One region of the Streptomyces sp. NPDC097107 genome, then DNA from elsewhere that is predicted to be linked to it. Evidence: riboswitches for the same ligand, from Rfam matches in the RefSeq annotation. Region 1 holds a riboswitch; each other region holds the start of a gene.
The links. A riboswitch is a leader RNA that binds a small molecule or an ion and turns the genes downstream of it on or off. The one in region 1 is predicted to bind cyclic di-AMP.
Positions count from the first base shown of each region.

Region 2: linked by a shared signal. The riboswitch ahead of ACIQ1J_RS13245 (M23 family metallopeptidase) and the one ahead of ACIQ1J_RS12395 (transglycosylase family protein) in region 1 are both predicted to bind cyclic di-AMP.
Region 3: linked by a shared signal. The riboswitch ahead of ACIQ1J_RS03715 (M23 family metallopeptidase) and the one ahead of ACIQ1J_RS12395 (transglycosylase family protein) in region 1 are both predicted to bind cyclic di-AMP.
Region 4: linked by a shared signal. The riboswitch ahead of ACIQ1J_RS07115 (peptidoglycan DD-metalloendopeptidase family protein) and the one ahead of ACIQ1J_RS12395 (transglycosylase family protein) in region 1 are both predicted to bind cyclic di-AMP.

Region 1 is NZ_JBIWEF010000004.1:494,320-499,978, reverse strand. It holds gene eno (phosphopyruvate hydratase) at 1-1,023, opposite strand, end outside; gene ACIQ1J_RS12395 (transglycosylase family protein) at 1,280-2,002, opposite strand; cyclic di-AMP (ydaO/yuaA leader) riboswitch at 2,006-2,172, opposite strand; gene ACIQ1J_RS12390 (transglycosylase family protein) at 2,356-3,372, opposite strand; gene ACIQ1J_RS12385 (cytochrome P450) at 3,516-4,823, opposite strand; gene ACIQ1J_RS12380 (nucleoside triphosphate pyrophosphohydrolase) at 5,029-5,659, opposite strand, start outside.
Region 2 is NZ_JBIWEF010000005.1:111,450-117,108, reverse strand. It holds gene ACIQ1J_RS13250 (GntR family transcriptional regulator) at 1-176, opposite strand, end outside; gene ACIQ1J_RS13245 (M23 family metallopeptidase) at 376-1,140, opposite strand; cyclic di-AMP (ydaO/yuaA leader) riboswitch at 1,153-1,315, opposite strand; gene ACIQ1J_RS13240 (M16 family metallopeptidase) at 1,507-2,895, opposite strand; gene ACIQ1J_RS13235 (M16 family metallopeptidase) at 2,892-4,244, opposite strand; gene ACIQ1J_RS13230 (DNA topoisomerase (ATP-hydrolyzing) subunit A) at 4,575-5,659, shown strand, end outside.
Region 3 is NZ_JBIWEF010000002.1:16,926-22,584, reverse strand. It holds gene ACIQ1J_RS03740 (hypothetical protein) at 1-8, shown strand, start outside; gene ACIQ1J_RS03735 (DUF6247 family protein) at 110-457, shown strand; partial or broken gene ACIQ1J_RS03730 (dihydrofolate reductase family protein) at 832-1,959, shown strand; tRNA gene ACIQ1J_RS03725 (tRNA-Met) at 2,018-2,091, shown strand; gene ACIQ1J_RS03720 (PP2C family protein-serine/threonine phosphatase) at 2,303-3,532, shown strand; cyclic di-AMP (ydaO/yuaA leader) riboswitch at 3,757-3,914, shown strand; gene ACIQ1J_RS03715 (M23 family metallopeptidase) at 3,926-4,960, shown strand; gene ACIQ1J_RS03710 (PrsW family intramembrane metalloprotease) at 5,261-5,659, opposite strand, start outside.
Region 4 is NZ_JBIWEF010000003.1:1,685-7,343, reverse strand. It holds gene ACIQ1J_RS07125 (TetR/AcrR family transcriptional regulator) at 1-495, shown strand, start outside; gene ACIQ1J_RS07120 (SGNH/GDSL hydrolase family protein) at 934-1,719, opposite strand; gene ACIQ1J_RS07115 (peptidoglycan DD-metalloendopeptidase family protein) at 1,924-2,892, opposite strand; cyclic di-AMP (ydaO/yuaA leader) riboswitch at 2,895-3,054, opposite strand; gene ACIQ1J_RS07110 (tyrosine-protein phosphatase) at 3,478-4,275, shown strand; gene ACIQ1J_RS07105 (DUF6126 family protein) at 4,285-4,407, opposite strand; gene ACIQ1J_RS07100 (helix-turn-helix domain-containing protein) at 4,404-5,042, opposite strand; gene ACIQ1J_RS07095 (aspartate aminotransferase family protein) at 5,161-5,659, opposite strand, start outside.

The DNA of each region.
Region 1 (5,659 bases):
CGAACCGATCTGGTTGACCTTGACCAGCAGGGCGTTGGCGGCGTTCTCGTCGATGCCGCGGGCCAGGCGCTCCGGGTTGGTGACGAACAGGTCGTCGCCGACGATCTGGACCTTGTCGCCGAGCTTGTCGGTGAGGACCTTCCAGCCGTCCCAGTCGTCCTCGAACAGCGGGTCCTCGATGGAGACCAGCGGGTACGCCTCGACCAGCTCGGCGTAGTACTCGGTCATCTCGGCGGCGGAGCGGGTCTTGCCCTCGAAGGTGTAGGAGCCGTCCTTGTAGAACTCGGACGCGGCCACGTCGAGCGCGAGGGCGATCTGCTCGCCGGGGGTGTAGCCGGCTTCCTTGACGGCCTCGAGGATGAGGTCGAGGGCCTCGCGGTTGGAGCCGAGGTTCGGGGCGAAGCCGCCCTCGTCGCCGAGGCCGGTGGCCAGGCCCTTGTTCTTCAGGACCTTCTTCAGCGTGTGGTAGACCTCGGCACCCCAGCGCAGGGCCTCGGAGAAGGACTCCGCACCGATCGGGGCGATCATGAACTCCTGGATGTCCACGTTCGAGTCGGCGTGCGACCCGCCGTTCAGGATGTTCATCATCGGCACCGGCAGCAGGTGCGCGTTCGGGCCGCCCAGGTAGCGGAAGAGCGGCAGGTCGCTGGCCTCGGAGGCGGCGTGCGCGACGGCCAGCGAGACACCGAGGATGGCGTTGGCGCCCAGCGAGCCCTTGTTGTCGGTGGCGTCCAGGTCGAACATGGCCTGGTCGATCAGGCGCTGCTCGGTGGCGTCGTAGCCGACCAGCTCCGGGCCGATCTGCTCGATGACGGCGAGGACGGCCTTCTCGACACCCTTGCCCAGGTAACGGCCGGCATCGCCGTCACGGAGTTCGATGGCCTCGAAGGCACCGGTGGAGGCGCCGGACGGGACGGCGGCACGACCCGTGCTGCCGTCGTCGAGGCCGACCTCGACCTCGACCGTGGGGTTGCCTCGGGAGTCCAGGATTTCCCGGGCTACGACGACGTCGATGGACGGCACGAGCATCTCCTTCTTCAATGTGACGCTTCGGTGTGACGCGCGGGTCCACAGGACCGCAGCGGCTCTGCGGGACCGAGCCTAACCGGCTCCGGGCGATCGGCCAGCCGATCGCCCACCCGCTGGACAGAACCGAGAGTAAATTGTTTCCGAACGGAACAAAGACGTTTCCGGAAACCGGGGCGGCATCGTGGCGTGAAAAACCCGTCCCGGTGCGTACGGGGGAACACGCACCGGGACGGGAGCAGGGGGCTGCTGCTTACTTCAGGTGCAGCTGCTGGCCCGGGTAGATCAGGTCGGCGTCGTCGACGATGTCGTCGTTCAGCTTGAACACCTTGGCCCAGCCGCCCTTGACGTCGTGCTCCTCGGCGATCGAGCTGAGGGTGTCGCCCTTGACGACCTTGTACTCGCCGTCGCCCTTCTCGACCTTCTTGCCGGTCGGGGTGGTGACGGTCTTCTTCTCGGCCGGCTTCTCGGCCTTCGGCTCGGCGGCCGGGCGCTCGTCGGAGCGGGAGGCCTTCTGCTCGGTGGAGCGGTCGGCGGTGGAGCCGCCGCTCTCGCTCTGCGAGGAGCCGCTGTCCTGGCTCTCGGAGCCGCCACCGGTGTACGCGGCGCCCGACAGGCCGGTGCCGCAGACCGGCCAGGCACCCTTGCCCTGGCCCGCGAGCACCTTCTCGGCGATCTCGATCTGCTGCGCCTTGCTGGCCTGGTCGGCGGTGGCGGCGTACTGCGTGCCGCCGTAGCCGGCCCAGGTGGAGGCGGAGAACTGCAGACCGCCGTAGTAACCGTTGCCGGTGTTGATGGACCAGTTGCCGCCGGACTCGCACTGGGCGACGGCGTCCCACTCGGACGCGGTGGCGGCGGAGGCGTTGCCGGCCGCCATCAGCGGGGCGGCGACGGCGGCACCGGTGACGCCGGCGACGGCGATGACACGGGTGGCCTTGGACGGACGGCGGTGCTTGCCCTTGCCGGAAAACAGCATGGTTGATCCCCTCACCGACGCCTGCGAGGTGAGCTGTCGGGTTCGGGCCGGTTGAGTTGCCCGGCCGGGTTCCTCGCGGAACTCGGCTTAACCCCTAGCCGCTCCGGCTCAACTGCCCGGTGCGGCACTTACCTTGGGTCCCCCGCTCCTGCCTTCGGCGCTTGACGCGACGACTGTTCCCGGACGGCCGCTGGCAGGATTCGGCGTTGCGGCAGCCGGGGCCCGCGATGGCGAGCGGTCATGACCGTAGACACGCGCTCCGCGGATTTTCAAAGACGATCACGGCTTCTGAGACCTATCTCTCACGTGATCCAAAACGGACATACGGTCTCGAACCGTGACGCGAACTGCCCCTACTTTTCGCCCGATTCGCCCGTGACCGTGAGTGTCTGACCGGGCAGGATGTGGTCCGGGTCGGTGCCGACGACCTGCTTGTTGCCGACATAGAGCGAGCGCCACCCGCCGTCGAGCTCAAGGGAGTCGGCGATGCCCCAGAGGCTGTCGCCGGAACGGACGGTGTACGAGCCGTCCGCGGCCTCTCGCGACTCGCCCTCACCCCGCGAGGCGTGCCGCCCCGACGACTCGCCCGCACGACCGTCCGCCGCACCCTCGTCCGCACTGTCGCCGCGGTGCTTGCCCGCGCCGGAGTCCCCGGTGTCGGTGAGCGCCGAATCCCCGGCACTCTGCCCCGCCTTGTCCGTTTCGCCGGTCTCCGGAGAGGCCGTGGGCGAAGCGTCGGAACCCTGGGAGCCGGCGCTGCCCGTGGGCTCGGCTTCAGGGGATGTGTCGGACTTGGTCGAATCGCCCCCACTGTCCGACGTGGCGTCAGAGGTGGGGGGCGAAGACGGCGAAGGGGACGAAGCGGACGTCTCGGAGGTGGGCTCCGGCGACTCGGTCGTGCCGGACGGCTCGGGAGTCTCCGGCGTCTCCGGCGCTGCCGGCTCCTCCGACGTGCCGTCACCCGTCGAACCGGTTCCGCCGTCCGTGGGAGCCGGGTCGTTGCCCATGCCCGCGAGCAGGGCGCAGGTCGGCCAGGCGGCGATGCCCTGGTCCGCGTGCAGCTTCTCGGCGACTCTTATCTGCTGGGAGCGACTGGCCTGGTCGGCGCTCGGCGCGTACTCGGTGCCGCCGTACCGCTCCCAGACGTCCTGGGAGAGCTGCAGGCCGCCGTAGTACCCGTTGCCGCTGTTCTGGCTCCAGGCGCCGCCGGTCTCGCACTCGGCGACGCGGTCCCAGCTCGCCCCGTCGGCCGCGTGGGCGCCGGTGGCGCCGAGAAGCGGGATCGCGATGGCGGAGCCGGTCACTCCGGCTGCGACGACCAGGGCGGGAGCCTGGCGGGGGCGGCGGTGACGACCGTTCCCGGAGAGCATGCGACGACCTTTCACGAGACAGCGGGGACCGCGCGGCGGGTGATGCTCGGCGCCACGCTGGTTCGTGAACGTATAGGCAGATGATCGCTTGTCACAAGTTCATGCCGCGCAGATCACGTGAAGATCACAGAGTTGAGCGCGTGTCACTTTTGCGTCGGCGACGATTCGTTGCCCGCCGCCGACGGTACGGGTGTGAACGACACGGGCAAGGTGCGCAGACCTCGCATGATGAGCCCGCCGCGCCAGCGCAGTTCGGCCGGGTCCGCGGCGAGGCGCAGGTCCGGGAAGCGCGTGAGCAGTGTGGCGAGGGCGGTCTGCCCCTCCAGGCGGGCGAGCGGGGCACCGAGGCAGTAGTGGATGCCGTGGCCGTACCCGAGGTGCTGGCTGTCGCGGCGGGAGAGATCCAGGGTGTCCGGGTCCGCGAACCGCTCCGGGTCCCGGTCGGCGGCGGCGAGTACGACGAGGACGGGGTCGCCGGCCGCGATGTCCTGCCCGCCGATGGTGAGCGGCCGGGTGGCGAAGCGCCAGGTGGCCATCTCCACCGGGCCGTCGTAGCGCAGGAGTTCCTCGACGCCGGTCTCCAGCAGGGCGCGCTCGCCGGCGGCGAGGGACGTCTGCAGGCGGTCCCGTTGCCCGGGGTGGGTGAGCAGGGCGTACGCGCCGTTGCCGATGAGGTTGACCGTGGTCTCGAAACCCGCGAAGAGCAGGATGAAGGCCATCGCCGCCGCCTCGTTCTCGGTGAGGTGCTCGCCGTGGTCGGAGGCGCGGATGAGCCCGGAGATGAGGTCCTCGCCGGGGCCCGGCTCGGGCGGCAGTGCCGCGCGCTTGCGGTGGATGAGGTCGGCGAGATAGCCCCGCATCTTCTTCACCGACCGCGCGACCCCGCCCCGGGGTCCGCCGCCGTGCCGGATCATCATGCCCGCCCAGTCCCGGAAGTCGTCCTGGTCCTCCCGGGGTACGCCCAGCAGGTCGCAGATGGCGTAGATGGGCAGCGGGAACGCGAACTCGTGGATCAGGTCGGCGCTGCCGGTGCCGGCGAACCGGCCGATGAGGTCGTCGGCGAGCTCCTGCACCCGGGGCGCGAACTCGGCGACCCGGCGGGGCGTGAACGCCTTGCTGACCAGCCGCCGCAGCCTCGTGTGGTCCGGCGGGTCGATGTTCAGCAGGTGGGTCATCAGCTCGGCCTTCCGCTCCCCCGGAATGCCGGTCTTGCCCTTGGCGTGTGCGGGCTCGTCGTGGTGCGCCGGGTTCTTGGACAGCCGCGGGTCGGCGAGGGCCTGCTTGGCGTCGGCGTACCGGGTGACCAGCCAGGCCTCCACACCGCTGGGCAGCCGCGTGCGATGCACCGGGGCGTGTTCGCGCAGCCAGGCGTAGGCGGGGTAGGGGTCGCTCGCGAACTCCCAGGTGAAGAGCTCGGGGGCGGGACGGTCGGGCGTGGAGTGGTCGGTCACCCCTTGACCGTATCCGGGGAGCCGGCGGTGACCGGGGCGGCGGGGGCCCACCCCCGACGGTGACCGGGGCGGCGGGGGCCCACCCCCGACGGTGACCAGGACGGCGGGGGCCCACCCCCGACAGTGACCAGGACGACGGTGGCCCACCCCCGACAGTGACCAAGACGGCGGGGGCCCACCCCCACGGCGCCGCACGGCACCGGCCTCAACCCCCGGCGGCCTCGACCTCCCTGATCGCGTCCCGGTACGCACGCGCCGCCGCTCTCAGTGCCGCCTCCGGGTCCGTGCCCTCGGCCTCGGCGCGGGCCGCCAGGGACAGCAGCTCGTAGCCGATGCCCTCGCCGGCGGGCAGCGGGACGGACAGGCCCGCAGTGCGCACCCGGGAGGCGAGCTTGGTGGCGAGGGCGAGTCCCGGCTGGCCGAGGGGGACGCCTTCGGTGACCGAGGTGCGCTGCTTCTCGTCCGCCTTGGTGCGCAGCCAGTGCTCCCTGACCTCTTCGGGGGTGGACGCGGTCGCGTCGCCGAAGACGTGCGGGTGGCGGTGGATCAGCTTGGCGACGATGGTGCCGGCCACGTCGTCGACGGAGAACGGCGCGTCGGGGTCCTCCTCCGCGATGCGGGCGTGGAAGACGACCTGGAGGAGTACGTCGCCCAGTTCCTCGCGGAGTTCGTCGCGGTCGCCGTCCTCGATCGCCTCGACGAGTTCGTACGCCTCCTCGATGGCGTACTTGGCCAGACCCTTGTGGGTGCGCTGCGAGGACCAGGGGCATTCGACGCGGATGCGGTCCATGACCTGGACGAGGTCGAGCAGGCGGGCGCCCGGCAGGTCGTAGGAG
Region 2 (5,659 bases), on a different contig from region 1:
CTCGTCACCACGAAGCCTTCGGCCTGCAGCGTGCGCAGGGCCTCACGGACAGGGACGCGGGAGACGCCGTAGCGGCGGGCCAGGAGTTCCTCGGTGAGCCGACTGCCGCGTCCGTGGACGCCGGTGACGATGTCGTCCCGGATCGCCGTGCACACCGAGTGCGCCGGAATACGCATGCCCGACCTCCGCCTTAATCCCCGTGAAACGTCGACGATTGACGTGTGCTCAGTGACTCTAGGCCAATCAAGCGCATATTCCGACGGCAGGGCGGATTTCATGGATATTTTTTGGCCAGCGACACTTCCACCGAGGGAAAAGAAGTCCGAAAGCCCCGGCTCGGGGAGCCGGGGCTTTCGGATGCCGTACCGTCCGTCGTCAGACGTTCACACCGTGGGAGCGGAGGTAGGCGACGGGGTCCAGGTCCGATCCGTACTCGGAACTCGTACGGGCCTCGAAGTGCAGGTGCGGTCCGGTGACGTTGCCGGTGGCGCCGGACAGGCCGATCTGCTGCCCGGGGGTGACCGCCTGGCCGACCGAGACGCCGATGGACGACAGGTGGCCGTACTGCGTGTACGTGCCGTCGTGCATCTTGATCACGACCTGGTTGCCGTAGGCCCCGCCCCAGCCGGCCTCGACGACGGTGCCGACGCCGACCGCGTGCACGGACGTGCCGCTGGAGGCGTGGAAGTCGATGCCGGTGTGACTGCCGGAGGACCACAGCGAGCTGCCGGCCTGGTAGGCGGTGGAGACGTAGGAGGCGGTGATCGGCGGCACGAAGGTGTTGAGGCGCTTGCGCTCCGCCTCCCGCGCGGCGCGCTCCTTGGCCTCGCGCGCCTCCTTGGCCGCCTCGGCCGCCCGCTCGCGCGCGGCCTCCTGGGCCGCCTCACGGGCGGCGGCGTGCAGGGCCGCCTGCTCCTGCGCGGTGGCCTGGGCGTCGATCTCGTCGGCTATGGAGTCGCCGATGGTGATGACCGGGGTGAGTCCGCTCTGCTCCGCCCGGGGCTCGGCGGCGAGCGCCGGAGCCGCGAGGGTGCCGACGACGCCGGTGGTGGCGAGGGCCGCGACACCCGCCGCGCGGGCGGTGGTGCGGTGCACCCGGCTGGGACGACGGTGCTTCCCGGTGGCGCGCGTGAACGCCATGTAGAGGCTGGTCCTTTCCTTCCCTCTCGCCTACCGGGTTAGCTGACGGGTTCGGAGGTGGAAGGTCTCCTACGGACCCCCTCGCTGCGCGCGGGCGCCCGATTCACCCCAGGGACTGCGGTGGGTCCCCGGCTCCCCTGGCTCGCGCCGTACGGGGACTCGGCGATGACTGTCCGGTGCCGCGGGTGCGGCGCACTGCCTGACGAACAGCCCGGATGACGCTAAACGCGGCTGTGTTCAATCCTCAAACGCAACAAGCCTTTTGTAGCGCACGCCACAGGGCAGACAGGCAGCCTTTCCCTCAATCCGGACAAAAGGCGGCCCTGGTGACACTCCGGTCACCAGGGCCGCCGCGCGTGTGTGCCGCTAATCGGCCGCCACCACGGTGACTTCACCGATGCCGAGGGCCTCGACGGGCTCCTTGATCTGCGCCGCGTCGCCGACGAGGACCGTCACCAGACGGTTCACCGGGAAGGCGTTCACGACCGCCGCCGTGGCCTCCACGGTGCCCGTGGAGGCGAGTTGGCGGTAGAGCGTGGCCTGGTAGTCGTCGGGCAGGTGCTGCTCGACCTGGTCGGCCAGCGTGCTCGCCACGGCCGCCGCCGTCTCGTACTTCAGCGGCGCCACGCCCACCAGGTTCTGCACGGCGACGTCACGCTCGGCGTCGGTGAGACCCTCCGCTGCGAGCGTGCGCAGCACCGTCCACAGGTCGTCCAGGGCGGGACCGGTGTTGGGAGTGTCCACGGAGCCGCTGATGGCGAGCATCGCGGCGCCCGTGCCGTCGGGCGCGGAGCGCATGACCTGCCCGAACGCCCGTACGCCGTAGGTGTAGCCCTTCTCCTCGCGCAGGACGCGGTCCAGGCGCGAGGTGAGGGTCCCGCCGAGGCAGTAGGTGCCGAGTACCTGCGCGGGCCACACGCGGTCGTGCCGGTCGGCGCCGGTGCGGCCGATCAGCAACTGCGTCTGGACGGCACCGGGCCGGTCCACGATGACGACCCGGCCGGTGTCGTCGGCGCTCACCGGGGGTACGGGACGCGCCTCGGCCGCGGAGCCGGTCCACGCGCCCAGCGTCTCGCCGAGCAGCGCGTCGAGGTCGACGCCGGTGAGGTCGCCGACGACCACGGCGGTGGCGGTGGCGGGTCGGACGTGCTTCTCGTAGAAGGCGCGTACGGCCGCCGAGTCGATGCTCGCGACCGTCTCCTCGGTGCCCTGGCGCGGGCGCGACATACGCGTCCCGGCCGGGAACAGCTCCTTGGAGAGTTCCTTGGCCGCGCGGCGCGAAGGGTTGGCCAGCTCGTGCGGGATCTCGTCGAGCCGGTTGCGGACCAGCCGTTCGACCTCGCCGTCCGCGAACGCGGGCGCCCTGAGCGCGTCGGCGACCAGGCCCAGGGCCTTGGCCAGCCGTGAGGCCGGCACCTCCAGGCTCAGCCGGACGCCGGGGTGGTCGGCGTGTGCGTCGAGGGTGGCACCGCAGCGCTCGAGCTCGGCGGCGAAATCCTCGGCGGAGTGCTTGTCGGTGCCCTCGGAGAAGGCGCGCGCCATGATCGTGGCGACACCGTCGAGGCCGGCCGGCTCGGCGTCCAGGGGGGCGTCGAGAAGCACCTCCACGGCGACGACCTGCTGGCCGGGGCGATGACAGCGCAGCACGGTGAGGCCGTTGTCGAGGCTGCCGCGCTCGGGGGCCGGGAACGCCCACGGCCTGGGCTCGCCGGCCTGCGGCCGGTTGTGGAATTCCATGGTGGCGAGCTCGGTCACTTGGCCGCCTCCTCGTTCTCGTCGGTGGCGTCGTTCTCGTCGGCGGGGGCGGTCGGCTCGTAGACGAGCACCGCGCGGTTGTCGGGGCGCAGGCGGGCCTTGGCGACCTCCTGGACCTCCTCGGCCGTCACCTCCAGCACCCGCTGCACGGCGGTCAGGGCCAGCTGCGGGTCGCCGAACAGGACGGCGTACCGGCACAGTTCGTCGGCGCGGCCCGCGACCGTGCCGAGGCGGTCCAGCCACTCGCGCTCCAACTGGGCCTGGGCGCGCTCCATCTCCTCGGCCGTCGGGCCCTCCTCGGCGAACCGGGCGAGCTCCTCGTCGATGGCGGTCTCGATGACCGGCACCTCGAAGTCACCTGACGTCTTCACGTCCAGCCACCCCAGGGAGGGCGCTCCGGCGAGCCGCAGCAGGCCGAAGCCGGCGGCGACGGCCGTACGGTCGCGCCGTACCAGCCGGTTGTACAGGCGGGACGACTCACCGCCGCCCAGGACGGTGAGGGCCAGGTCGGCCGCGTCGCACGCGCGCGTGCCGTCCTCCGGCAGACGGTAGGCCGCCATCAGGGCGCGGGCCGGGACCTCCTCCTCGACCACCTCGCGCAGCTGCCCGCCCATGACGTCGGGCAGCGAACCGCCCCGGGGGGCCTGCTTGCCGTCGTGCGAGGCGATGGAGCCGAAGTACTTCTCGATCCAGGCGAGCGTCTGCTCGGGGTCGATGTCGCCGACGACCGAGAGCACCGCGTTGTTCGGCGCGTAGTAGGTGCGGAAGAACGCGCGCGCGTCCTCCAGCGTCGCCGCGTCCAGGTCGGCCATGGAGCCGATCGGAGTGTGGTGGTAGGGGTGCCCCTGCGGGTAGGCGAGGGCGGTCAGCTTCTCGAAGGCCGTGCCGTAGGGCACGTTGTCGTAGCGCTGGCGGCGCTCGTTCTTGACGACGTCCCTCTGGTTCTCCATCGACTCCTCGTCCAGCGCGGACAACAGGGAGCCCATGCGGTCGGCCTCCAGCCAGAGGGCGAGCTCCAGCTGGTGGGCGGGCATGGTCTCGAAGTAGTTGGTGCGCTCGAAGCTGGTGGTGCCGTTGAGCGAGCCGCCGGCGCCCTGCACCAGTTCGAAGTGGCCGTTGCCCTTGACCTGGGCGGAGCCCTGGAACATGAGGTGCTCGAATAGGTGAGCCAGGCCGGTACGTCCCTTGACTTCGTGGCGCGAGCCGACGTCGTACCAGAGGCACACCGCCGCGACCGGGGTCAGGTGGTCCTCGGAGAGCACCACGCGCAGGCCGTTGGCCAGGCGGTGCTCGGTCGCTGTCAGGCCGCCGGAGCCTGCCTGGGCGGTGGCCGTGTGACCCATGGGCATGTACGTCCCTTCGATCGCGAAATCCTTGGTGGAAACACTTGGTGGATCATTGGGCGGAACTGCGGAATTCCGCCGATCCTGCCACTGTATGCAAGCGTGCGGGACACCGGTGGAGTTCCCGGACCTCGTACGCCGAGAGCGAGAACGGGGTTGGCGGCCCGAGCGGCCCGAGCGGCCCGACCGGGGCGGGGGCGCAGGACGAGGGCGTACCCTGCGGGCAGCGCCGGGCCGGGCAGCCCGTGACGGGTCCTGGTCGGTCGCTGTCAGTGCCGCAGTCCACAATGGACCGCGTCAGATCACCGTTCACGCTTCAGCAAGGAGCCGGCAGCGATGGCCCGCCGTAGTACGAAGACCCCGCCGCCCGACGACTCGTACGAGGAGAAGATCCTCGACATCGACGTCGTCGACGAGATGCAGGGCTCCTTCCTCGAGTACGCGTACTCGGTCATCTACTCCCGGGCGCTGCCCGACGCCCGCGACGGCCTCAAGCCGGTGCACCGCCGCATCGTCTACCAGATGAACGAGATGGGCCTGCGGCCCGAGCGCAGTTACGTGAAGTGCGCCCGCGTCGTCGGCGAGGTCATGGGCAAGCTGCACCCGCACGGCGACGCGTCGATCTACGACGCGCTGGTGCGCATGGCCCAGCCGTTCTCCATGCGCGTGCCCCTGGTCGACGGCCACGGCAACTTCGGCTCCCTGGGCAACGACGACCCGCCGGCCGCCATGCGGTACACCGAGTGCCGGATGGCCGAGGCCACCAGCCTGATGACGGAGTCCATCGACGAGGACACCGTCGACTTCGGCCCCAACTACGACGGCCAGGAGCAGGAGCCGGTGGCGCTGCCCGCCGCCTTCCCGAACCTGCTGGTCAACGGCGCCTCCGGGATCGCGGTCGGCATGGCCACGAACATGCCGCCGCACAATCTGCGCGAGGTGATCGCGGCCGCCCGGCACCTGATCCGGTATCCGAACGCGGACCTCGAAGCCCTGATGAAGCACGTTCCGGGACCCGACCTGCCCACCGGCGGCCGGATCGTCGGCCTGCCCGGCATCCGGGACGCCTATGAGACGGGCCGCGGCACGTTCAAGATCCGGGCGACGGTCGCCGTGGACACCGTGACGGCCCGCCGCAAGGGGCTCGTCGTGACCGAGCTGCCCTTCGCGGTCGGCCCCGAGAAGGTGATCGCCAAGATCAAGGACCTGGTCGGCTCGAAGAAGCTCCAGGGCATCGCCGACGTCAAGGACCTCACCGACCGCGAGCACGGGCTGCGCCTGGTCATCGAGATCAAGAACGGTTTCGTGCCCGAGGCGGTCCTGGAACAGCTCTACAAACTGACGCCGATGGAGGAGTCCTTCGGCATCAACAACGTCGCCCTGGTGGACGGCCAGCCGCTGACACTGGGCCTCAAGGAGCT
Region 3 (5,659 bases), on a different contig from region 1:
CGGCATGACAGCTCAGAGCCCCGGCAGTGAACCGCTCACCCAGGTTGTCGGGACGGACTATCGTCGTAGGCACAGAGCGCCGAAGGAGCGTAGAGGAGACCGTCCGGTCATGTCCGCACACGCCGCAGAACCCACGCCGGTCGTTCCGCCCATGCCCGAGCGGAACCCGAAGGCGCTGCGTGCTGCCATCGCCCAGCACGCCCCGCAGCTCCTTCCGGACTTCGACGACCACTGGCGTTGGGCCGTCGCGGACGCGTACGACATCAGCACCGTGCCCGCGTTCATGGCTCGCTGGTGGGGTGAATACGCGATTGCCAGGGACCCGAAACTCGACGCGCACATGGCTGACCTGCATCACCGTGCATCGGAGTCCACGGACCTTGCCGAGGCGAAGGCGCTTCTCGAAGAGGCCTCGCACATTCGGTACGAGAGTCAGCGCCTGGAGCCGGGCCAGTGACGGACGGCTGGTTCATGGGCCCGCCCTGGCAGATGGACTGGACGCTCAAGGCTCAGGCCACCCGCGACGCATTGCCCGAGCACGTACGGAAGACGGTCGACGCCGCGCGCGCCGAACTGGTCACGGCGAAGGATCCCTACTTCCGGGGCATCGACGCAGACATCGATCTTCCAGCAGGTATGCGGGATCAGCCGGCGCGGTCCGGCCTGCCGAAGGGCTCTCGCATCTTTACTTCGGCCACGGGCACGGCTGGCTGCGATACACCTTCGTACCGCGCACCGAGGATCCCCAGATCATTGTGGAAGAGGTCTTCTGGCAGTGACCGACGGTCACTGGCGCCGACCAGTCCGCCCGTCCCACCGGAGTGCCGCCTGATGCCCCTCCCCTACGTCCTCCTCTCCGCCGCCGTCTCCCTCGACGGCTACCTGGACGACACCGGCCCCGACCGGCTCCTGCTCTCCTCCCCTGCCGACTTCGACCGCGTCGACGAGGTGCGGGCCTCCGTCGACGCGATCCTCGTCGGCGCCGGCACGATCCGGGCCGACAACCCGCGGCTGCTGGTGAACTCCGGCGAGCGGCGCGCGGCCCGGGTCGCGGCCGGGGAGGCGGAGTACCCGCTGAAGGTGACGGTCAGCGCCACCGGCGAGCTGGACCCGGCGGCGGCGTTCTGGCACACGGGAGGCGAGAAGGTGCTCCTCACCACGGACGCGGGGGCCCGGCATGCCCACGCGCTGGGGCTCGCCGCCGACGTCGTGCCGCTCGGTGCCGCGCTCGACTGGCACGCGGGCCTGGAGTACCTGCACGACCGGCGGGGCGTGCGGCGGCTCATGGTCGAGGGCGGCGGGACCGTGCACACCCAGCTGTTGCAGCGGGAACTCGCCGACGAACTCCAGCTCGTCCTCGCGCCGCTGTTCGTGGGCGACCCGGACGCGCCCCGCCTCTTCGGGCCCGGCGCCTACCAGGGCGGGCGGCTGCGGCTGGTGGAGTCGCGGCGCGTCGAGGACGTGGTGCTGACGCGGTATCTGCCCACCGCCCCCGGCGCCGGCGGCCGCGTCACCGCCGCCGACCGGCACTGGCTGGCGCTCGCCTGCGAGCTTGCCGAGCTGTGTCCGCCGTCCGGGACGGCGTTCAGCGTGGGGGCGGTCGTGGTCGCCGCCGACGGGAGCGAGCTGGCGCGGGGGCACTCGCGGGAGGGGGACGACCCCGTCGTGCACGCCGAGGAGGCGGCGCTCGCGAAGGCCGACCCCGCCGACCCGCGGCTCGCGACGGCCACCGTCTACAGCAGCCTGGAGCCGTGCGCCCGCCGCGCCTCCCGGCCCGCGCCCTGCGCCCGGCTGATCCTCGACGCCGGGGTACGGCGCGTGGTCACGGCCTGGCGGGAGCCGGACACCTTCGTGCCGGGGGCGGACGGCAGCGGAGTGCTCGCCGCCGGGGGCGCCGTCGTCGTCGTACTGCCGGAGTACGAGGAGCGGGCGAAGGCGCCCAACCGCCACCTGGAGGGGCAGGGAGATACGGATGTGCATTCCACCCCCAAGATGACGTACAGTAGAGACACAACGGCGCGGGGTGGAGCAGCTCGGTAGCTCGCTGGGCTCATAACCCAGAGGTCGCAGGTTCAAATCCTGTCCCCGCTACTCAAGGCCGAAGGCCGGAATCCTTAAGGATTCCGGCCTTCGGTGCGTTTGCGGCGGATGCGCCGCCCTCATCCTCACCCCGTCATCCAGTCACCCGGTCGCTCCGTCACCCGATCGGCCCTCAGTGGCTCGCCCTTCGCCCCCGGTCCGGGAAACCTGGAGGACCGGGACGGCAAGCGGCGCGGACGTGCGGGGTGGCGGGAGACGAGTGGTGCGGCCAGGTGAGCTGGAGGACGAGGGAGCGTACGCCCGGGCCGGCGGCCGGCTCCCCGGCGATCCCGTGCCCGACCCCGGCCTCGGCGACGGTGCTGAACGCGTGCCGCCGCACGCGGGGCCGCGGCGACGGACCTCGTACGGGCGGGCCTTCGTACGCCTGCTCCCCATGCTGCTGATCGTCGCCGCCGTCCTGTACGACATCTTCACCCCCAGATACTTCACCGCGGGCCCCCTCTACACGGCCGCGCCCCTGGTCGCCGCGCCGATCTACTCACGGCGCGGCACGGTGCTCACCGGTGTCGCCGTGGTCGCCGCCGTCATAGGGCTGCAACTGACCAAGGGCGTCATCCACTACGTCGACTCCCTCACCGAGCTGATCACCATCGCGACGGTCGCCGTGCTCGCCGTCCTCGTGAACGGCTTCGTCCGCCGCACCGGCGAGCGCCTCGTCTCCGTCCGCGAGATCGCCGAGGCCGCCCAGCGCGCCGTGCTGCCCGAGCCCGCCGAGCGGATCGGCGGTTTCGAGATCGCCGCCTGCTACGAGGCCGCGCAGGCCGACGCCTTCATCGGCGGCGATCTGTACGCGGTGCAGGACAGCGCGCGCGGCATCCGGCTCATCGTCGGGGACGTGCGCGGCAAGGGCATGGGCGCGGTGGCCGCCGTCGCCGTGGTGATCGGCGCGTTCCGGGAGGCCGCCGAGCAGGAGGCGACGCTGGAGGCGGTGGCGCAGCGGCTGGAGCGGGCACTGGCGCGCGAGGGCACCCGGCGCGACGGACTGGACGCCTTCGAAGGGTTCACCACCGCCGTACTCGCCGAACTCCCGCACGGCGACGGGATCGTCCGCATCGTCAACCGCGGCCATCCGCCGCCCCTGCTGCTGTACGCCGACGGCACCCTGCGCCCGCTGCCCGCACGGGAGTCGGCGCTGCCGCTCGGCATGGGAGAGCTGGGCGTGTGGCCCGACCGCGCGGAGGAGGCCGGCTTCCCCGGCGGGGCCACGCTGCTTCTCTACACCGACGGACTGTCCGAAGCGCGGGACGCCCGGGGCGAGTTCTACGAACCGCACGTGCGGCTGGCCGGCCGCGTGTTCCGGCATCCGGCGGAGCTGCTCGACACCCTCGCCGGGGACGTGCGCCGGCACTCCGGGGGCGGCATGGCCGACGACATGGCACTGCTCGCCGTGCGACGCCCCTGCTCGACCCTTGATCGACGTCACCGGAAGTGACGGACCGACCGCCCTCCGCATAACAACTGACGAACTGTCAGAAAGCCGAGGCGTGAAGGGGAATACCCAAGCCCGGTCGACTCGCCCGGTTTTAACCGATCGTGAGGCGTACGTCCGGGCCGGATCCGTTAATGATCAAGAGGAACGGCTTGGAATCCGAGCCCCGCGTCTATTAACGTTCGATAACGCAGCGCGGTCGTCCCAGCCGTCACAGAAGTCGGCTCCGTGCGCACGCGCCGAATCCCGCAAGGGAACCGGGGAACCACCACATTGGGGTGAATCGGGCGTATGACGCCGTGCCAGACACGGCGGATATACGCGCGTAGGAGACCTTCCTGCTCCGAACCCGTCAGCTAACCCGGTAGGCGAAAGGAAGGAAAGGAGTACGCCCACGTGGCGTCCAACCGGCCTGCCCCCGAGGCCCCGTTCGTGCCCAGCGGGCACGACAGCGAAACCTTCGGCTACGACGGCTACCGCACCGAAGAGGGCCCTTGGGAGGAGTGGAATCCCACCGCGGACTCCATCCGCCCCGTACGCGGCCGGCACCGCGTCGCCAAGCAGCGCGGCGGTCTCGCCCGCAGCTCCACCGTTCTCGGCGTCGGTGTCATAGCCGCGGTCGGCGCGGGCGGCATGGCCAGCGCGCAGACCGGCAAGCCGCCGGTGTCGATCTCCATGCCGGACCTTCCGAACGTCGGCTCGCTCATCTCCGACGAGGAGAAGCCGGAACCGCAGGGTTCCGCCACCCCGCTCAGCGGAATCGGCACGGTCGCCGCCGAGACCTCCTCGGAGAGCGACCCAGGCGCCGGTGAGACGCTGCGGGCCCGGATCATGGCGCAGGCCGAGCAGCAGCAGGCCCAGGTCGAGACCAAGGCCGTCGCCGAAGCCGCGGCCGCCGCCGAGAAGAAGGCCGCGGAAGCCGCCGCCAAGGCGGAGAAGGAGGCCGAGGCCAAGGCCGCCGCCGCCAAGAAGAAGGCGGAGGAGGAGGCCGCGAAGAAGGCCGAGGCCGAGCGGCTCGCCAAGCTGGCCAAGCAGTACACGCTGCCGACCTCCTCGTACACCATCTCCTCCAGCTTCGGCCAGGCCGGCGCCTACTGGTCCTCCGGCTACCACACCGGCCTCGACTTCGCCGCCCCCACGGGCACGCTGCTCAAGGCGGTGCACAGCGGCACGATCACGTCGGCCGGCTGGGACGGGTCGTACGGCTACAAGACCGTGCTCACCCTCGACGACGGCACCGAGATCTGGTACGCCCACCAGTCCTCCATCAGCGTCAGCGTCGGCCAGGAGGTCACCACCGGTGACGTCATCGGCCGCGTCGGCGCCACCGGCAACGTCACCGGCGCACACCTCCACATGGAGGTCCACACCAGCGGAGGCGGCGGCATCGACCCGATGGCATGGCTGCAGAGCAAGGGCCTGACCCCCTGATCCACGCCGTTTGACCCACGCCGTGCCTCCCACGCGGTCTCCGGCCCCTTTGCCGCCCTGGTCTCCGGCGGTCCTGACGACGACCCCCCGACGTCAGGGCTGCCGGTCCGCGGGGCGAGTACCCGGGCCCGAGCGCCGCGGACATCGAGGCCGCGCCGACGCCTCGCAGGTCGATGTGGTCGGTGCTCGGGCGGCGCAGCCGTACGCTCCCTCCTCCGCCGACCCCAGCGGCGCCGGCGGCTGCTCCACCGCCACCGCCTGGGAGCCGGAGCAGGACGGCCTGCACGACCGGTACTGCCGTTACGGCCGGTAGTGGCTGGGCGGGGTGTACGGGCGGTACGGGGTGTACGGGCTGTACGCGGCCGGTGCGGGGTACGGCGCCGGGACCGTCGCGGGGGCCGTCGCCGGGTGGCCGGGCCCGTACGCGCCGTACGGGTGCGCCCAGGGCCGCACGGCCACCGGCAGGGGCGGCGCCGTGGCCCGGGCGGCGTGGTCCAGTGCCGGACGCGCCACGTCGCGTCGGTGCCACAGGGCGCCCAGCAGTTCCCGCTCTCGTACGGCGAAGTCGGCGCCCGCCCTGCCCAGCCGCCCGCGCCGGCGCAGGAACGCCAGCGAGGTCGCGTACGCCTCGTACTGCGCCACCGCCCGCGCCGCCTCCCTACCGGCGTGCCGGTGGGCGTGCCGGCGCGCGATGCGGCG
Region 4 (5,659 bases), on a different contig from region 1:
AGCAACGCGCTGGTGCTCTACCACTTCTCCACCAAGGAGAAGCTCGTCGCCGCCGCGTTCACGTACGCCGCCGAGGATGATCTCTCCCGTCTGCGCAAGCTGCTCGGCCGCCGTACGTCGGCACTGCGCCGGCTGCGGGCGGCCGTGCGCTGGTACGCCCCGACCGGGCAGGCCAAGGGGTGGCGGCTGTGGATCGAGGGCTGGGCGGTGGCGTTGCGCGAGCCCACGCTGCGGGAGGTCGCGCGGGAACTGGACCGTCAGTGGAAGGCGGCGATCGCCGAGGTCATCACCGAGGGCGTGGCCGCCGGGGAGTTCACGTGCCCGGAGCCCGACGGCGCGGCCCTGCGTCTGACCGCCCTGCTCGACGGGCTGGCCGTCCAGCTGACGTCCTACCCGGGTGCGGTGTCCCGGGCCAAGGCCCAGGAGTGGACGGACGAGGCCCTCGCCCGCGAACTCGGCCTGAGCCGCGAGGCGTTGACGACACCACGCCGCTAGCGACGGCCGTGCGCGGGACCGGCGGCACCTCACCGCGGACGGGCGCCCCCGCACCGTCGCCCGGGGACGACGGGCCGACCCCTCGATCACCGTTCCACGACGGCCGGACCCTTCCCCACAGCCGCAGCACGACCGACCGGCCCCCCAGCCACCGTTCCACCGGCGGCCGAGCACGCCCCCGCGCGCCGCCGGCCGGCGCGAGCCCGACCCCGGCCGACCGCCCGCACCCGAGCCACCGACCATCCGCCGGCGTCCGCCCGCCCGGCCCACGACCACCCGCGCAACCGGCAAACGACCCCGCGACCCTCCGCCGCACGCCCCACACCGCGCCGCAAGCCGCGCTCCCGCACACCCCGCACCGCCGTCAGGCCACCGCCACGCGCCCCGCACCGCCGTCAGGCCACCGCCGCGATCCACACCTCGCACCCCGCACCGCCGTCAGGCCACCGCCGCGATCCACACCTTGATGTCGTCCGGAGACAGCGTCCCCTTGGCGGTCACGTGGTCGCCCGACGACTCGCCTCGCAGTCGGCGTCCGATCCACGGCACCAGGTACTCGCGCGCCCACTGCACGTCGTCGCGCCTGACGAGCAGGGTGCCGCGGGGCGGGAGCGGTGGCCAGGGCTGGTCCGGATCGGCGGGGACGCGCAGACCGAGGGCCTGGCCCGCACGCAGCGCCACGCGGGTGTGGCCCTCCGGCGACAGGTGCAGCCGGTCGGCGTCCCACGCCCTGCGGTCCTGGACGCTCCGGAGCGACCACAGGTCGAGCACGGGGCAGCCGTAGCGGTCGGCGACGGCACGGACGTGCCCGTTGTAGGTCGCGATCTTGCCGCGCAGATGCTTGAGGACGGGCACTCCACGGGTGTCGAAGCCGGTCGTCACCAGGACGGTGCCGGCCGCCGCGGCCAGCGCGGCCACCGCGCGTTCGAACCGCTCGGCCACCTCGTCCGGATCGGTGCCGGGCCGGATGATGTCGTTGCCGCCCGCCGCGAACGAGACCAGGTCGGGCGCGAGTTCGGCGACCCGCGGGACCTGCTCCGCCACGATCTGGTCGAGCAGCCTGCCGCGCACGGCGAGGTTCGTGTACCTGAAGTCGCCCTCGGGGCGCCGGTCCGCGAGCAGTACGGCCAACCGGTCCGCCCAGCCGACGAACGACCCGCCGGGGCCCGGGTCGCCGACGCCCTCGGTGAAGCTGTCCCCCACCGCCACGTACGACCCGATCACTTCTCTGCTGTCACTTCTCGAATCGTCTGCCACGTCGGCCCATGATTCACCTTGCAATGTGACCTACGCGACCGTAGGAAGGGGTTGACGGGCGGTGAGAAAAACCACGCCTAAAGTGTTCGTCAATTCCGGAATACACCGAAGGCCGGACCCGGGGATCGGGGTCCGGCCTTCAGCGGCGCGGAGGCCGCGCCCGAGCGGTCGTCAGAGAGAGACGCCGTGCGAGCGCAGGTACGCGATCGGGTCCACGTCCGAGCCGTAGTCCGGCGTGGTGCGGATCTCGAAGTGCAGGTGCGGACCGGTCACGTTGCCGGTGGCACCCGAGAGACCGACCTGCTGACCCGCCGTCACGGACTGACCGGCGGAGACGGAGAGCGAGGACAGGTGGGCGTACTGGGCGTAGTGGCCGTCGGCGAGCTGGATGACGACCTGGTTGCCGTACGCGCCGCCCCAGCCGGCGGAGACGACGGTGCCCGCGCCGACGGCCTTGAGCGAGGTACCGGTCGGGATGACGAAGTCCGTGCCGGTGTGGTAACCGCTGGACCACATGCTGCCGGTCTGGTGGTACGGGGTGCCGACGGTGCCGCCGGGAACGGGCGACACGAAGCCGCCGGTGGTGCCGACGGGCTGGGCGCTCGTGTTGGACGAGTCGGAGGAGTCCGAGGACGAGGTCTTCGCGGCGTCCGACGACTTCTCGGCCGGCTCGGACTTCTCGGCGGACGACTTCTTCGGCGCGGCGGGCTTCTCGGCCGGCTTCTCGGACTCGGCGGAGGAGGGGGCCGAGGACTTGGCGGCCTGCTCGCCGACCGAGAGCTTCAGGCCGGGGTGGATCAGCGACGGGTCCGAGCCGACGACGTCGCGGTTGTCCGCGTACAGCTTCTTCCAGCCGCCGTCGACGTCCTGCTCGTCGGCGATCTTCGAGAGGTAGTCACCGCTCTTCACGGTGTACGTCCGGGAGTCCGAGTTCTTCTCGGCGCTGCTGCCGGCGGCCTTCTTCGCGGTCGTCGGTATGGACTGCACGGCCTGCTCGGAGACGGACTGCGCGGGAGCGGCGTGGGCGCCGGCGGCACCCAGCAGCGGCAGCGCGAGCGCGGCGCCACCGGTTCCGGCGACGGCGATGGTGCGGGTCAGGCGCATGGCCCTGGTACGGCGGTGCTTACCCTTCGCGGGCATGGCGTTTTCCTCTCCGGCGCCTACGAGGTGAGCTGTCGGGTGCGAGCTGGAGATGCCCGGCCGCGCCGAGACGCGGCTTAACCCCAAGCCGTTCCGGGAACCGGAACAGGCAGTTGTACCTGTGGGTCCCCCGCTCCTGCCGTGTACGGGTGGTGGATGAGTGCGGGCTCCGGTCGGCGGCAGGATTAGGCGTCCGTCCGGATCGGTGGTGAACGTAAGGGACCAAGACGCGCGGGGACAAGCGAGGGGTTCCATTGACAGGTGTTCCGATTGATCCTTTACGGGAATTACCGGTCACCCTCCGTCGATTCACGCGGTGCCCTTTCGCGTGAACAGCCTTGAAAACCGGCCGCATTACGTGAGCATGACGGGCAACGCACGGTCACGGATATGACGCTGCTCACGCGCCGTCTCTCCAGCCCCTTGCATTTCAGGGCTACTTGGAACGAAGGCATCAATTCGGACAGACGGTTTATATGCGACGTAGTCGGGCGGCTGTGCCGCCGAGGCCCCCGGACCGTGCCGTATCTTCGAGTGGTGCCCGTCGGCGAGCAGCGCCGACGGGGCGGAGTGGGAGGAGCCCCCGTGACGCAGCAGGTCCCGTCGACCGAACCCGAGCTGGCCGGTGTGCGAAACTTCCGTGACGTGGGCGGGCTGCCGACCGTGGACGGGCGGCGGGTGCGACAAGGGGTGCTGTTCCGCAGCGGCCACCTGGCGCACGCCACCGGGGAGGACGCCGCGTTCCTGGCCTCGCTGAGCCTGCACACCATCTTCGACTTCCGCAACGCGGCCGACCAGAAGCTCGAGGGCCCGGACGTCGAGCTGCCCGGCGTGCGCAATGTGAACCTGCCGCTGAGCGATCCGGCCGACGGTGCCGAGTTCTGGAAGATGGTCCGCGACGGCGACCTCGACCAGCTGCACGAGATCCTGGCGGACGACAAGGCCGCCAACCGGATGATCGAGTCCTACCGCATGATCATCAAGGAGCGCACGGCGGAGCACTCCCGGGTGCTGCACGCGCTCGCCGAGGACAGCGTCCCCGCCCTGATGCACTGCGCGGCCGGCAAGGACCGCGCGGGCCTGTCGATCGCGATCACCCTGCTCGCCCTGGGCGTCGAGCGCGACGCCATCGTCGACGACTACCTGAAGTCGAACGCCACGCACCGCCGCTACAAGGTGCGCCGCAGCAGCTCCGCCGCCTCCGCCTACTCCCCCGAGGTCATGGAGCTGCTCAGCCCCCTCTTCGACGCGCGCGCCGAGTATCTGGCGGCGGCCTTCGAGACGGTCGAGGAGACCTGGGGCGGGGTCGACACCTACCTGGAGAAGGGCCTGCGGGTCACGCCGGAGATCCGGGAGCGGCTGCGCGAGCGGATGCTGGACTGAGCCACCCGCTCACCGGCTGTTGGCGCCCACCTCGAAGAGCAGGTAGATGAAGGCCGCGAAGACGTGGCCCGCGACGAGGTAGATGAAGAGCCGCACCCACAGGGCGCGCGGGAACTTCTCCTGCAGGTTCATGGCGTCTCTCCGAGTGTGGGGTGGGCCGGCGTGGTGGCCGGGCCCAGGCACAGCGCCGTCGCCGGGCTCTGCAGCAGGGTGTGGACGAAGAGGAGGACGACCCCGTCGGCGTCCTGAGCGACGATCCGGTGCGGGGTCAGCGAGTCGAAGTGCGCGCTGTCACCCGGACCGAGCCGGTGCACGGTGTCCCCGAGGCGCAGACGCAGCCGGCCGCGCAGGACGTGCAGCCACTCCTCCCCGGGATGCACCCGCACGATGTCTCCCTGTGAGCCGTGCGGCACATGGACCCGCAGGGCCTGCATCCCGCGCCCGGCCCCGCCGGCCTGCCAGTACGTCCAGCCGCCCGCGAACGTCGGCTCCATGGCGTCGGCGCGCACGACGGCGTCCCGGTCCGCGGCCGTCTCGCCGAGCAGCTCCGAGACGGTCGTACCGTAGACCCGGGCGAGGGAGAGCAGCATCGGCAGCGAGGGCTGGCGTCGCCCGGTCTCCAGGCGGGAGAGGTGGGCGGGCGACAGCCCGGCGGCCCGGGCCGCCGCCTCCAGGGTGAGGTCGGCCCTGCGCCGCAGGGCGCGCAGCTGCGGTGCCACGACGGACACCGCGTCCGGCGACGGCGGACCGGTCTCATGGGAGGTCATGCCTCCATTCAGCCCGAGACTTGTCCGTCAGGCAATTTTCTTGCCTCAGAGGCAAACGACGCGAACAAGCCGACGGGAGGCAGTCCTCCAGGGCCAGGACGGTCGCGGGCGGGACGCGCTAACGGTTGCCCACCGCCTGCCTGACCAAGGTCCTTCCGAAGTCCCACATGAGGCCGCCGCCGTTGTGGGCGTCGTCCATCACCTCGGTGAAGGCGTCGACGAACCGGTCGGCGTCCGCCACGTCGATGATCAATGGCGGGATCAACTTGATGACCTCCAGGTGGTCGCCGGACACCTGCGTCAGGATCCGGTGCCGTTGCAGCAGCGGCACCACGACCATCTGCGCGAACAGACCCTTGCGCGCGGCCTGCAGCATCGCCCAGCGGCTGCGCAGCTTCAGGGACCTGGGCCGGCCGAACTCGATGCCGATCATCAGCCCCCGCCCCCGGACGTCGGCGAGCAGCTCGTAGCGGTCCACCAGTTCCGTCAGCCGGGACTTCAGCCGCTCCCCCACCGCGGCCGCGTTCGCCACGATCTCCTCGTTCTCCATCACCGACAGCACCGCGAGTCCGGCCGCCATGGCCTGCGCGTTGGATCCGAAGCTCGCCGAGTGGACC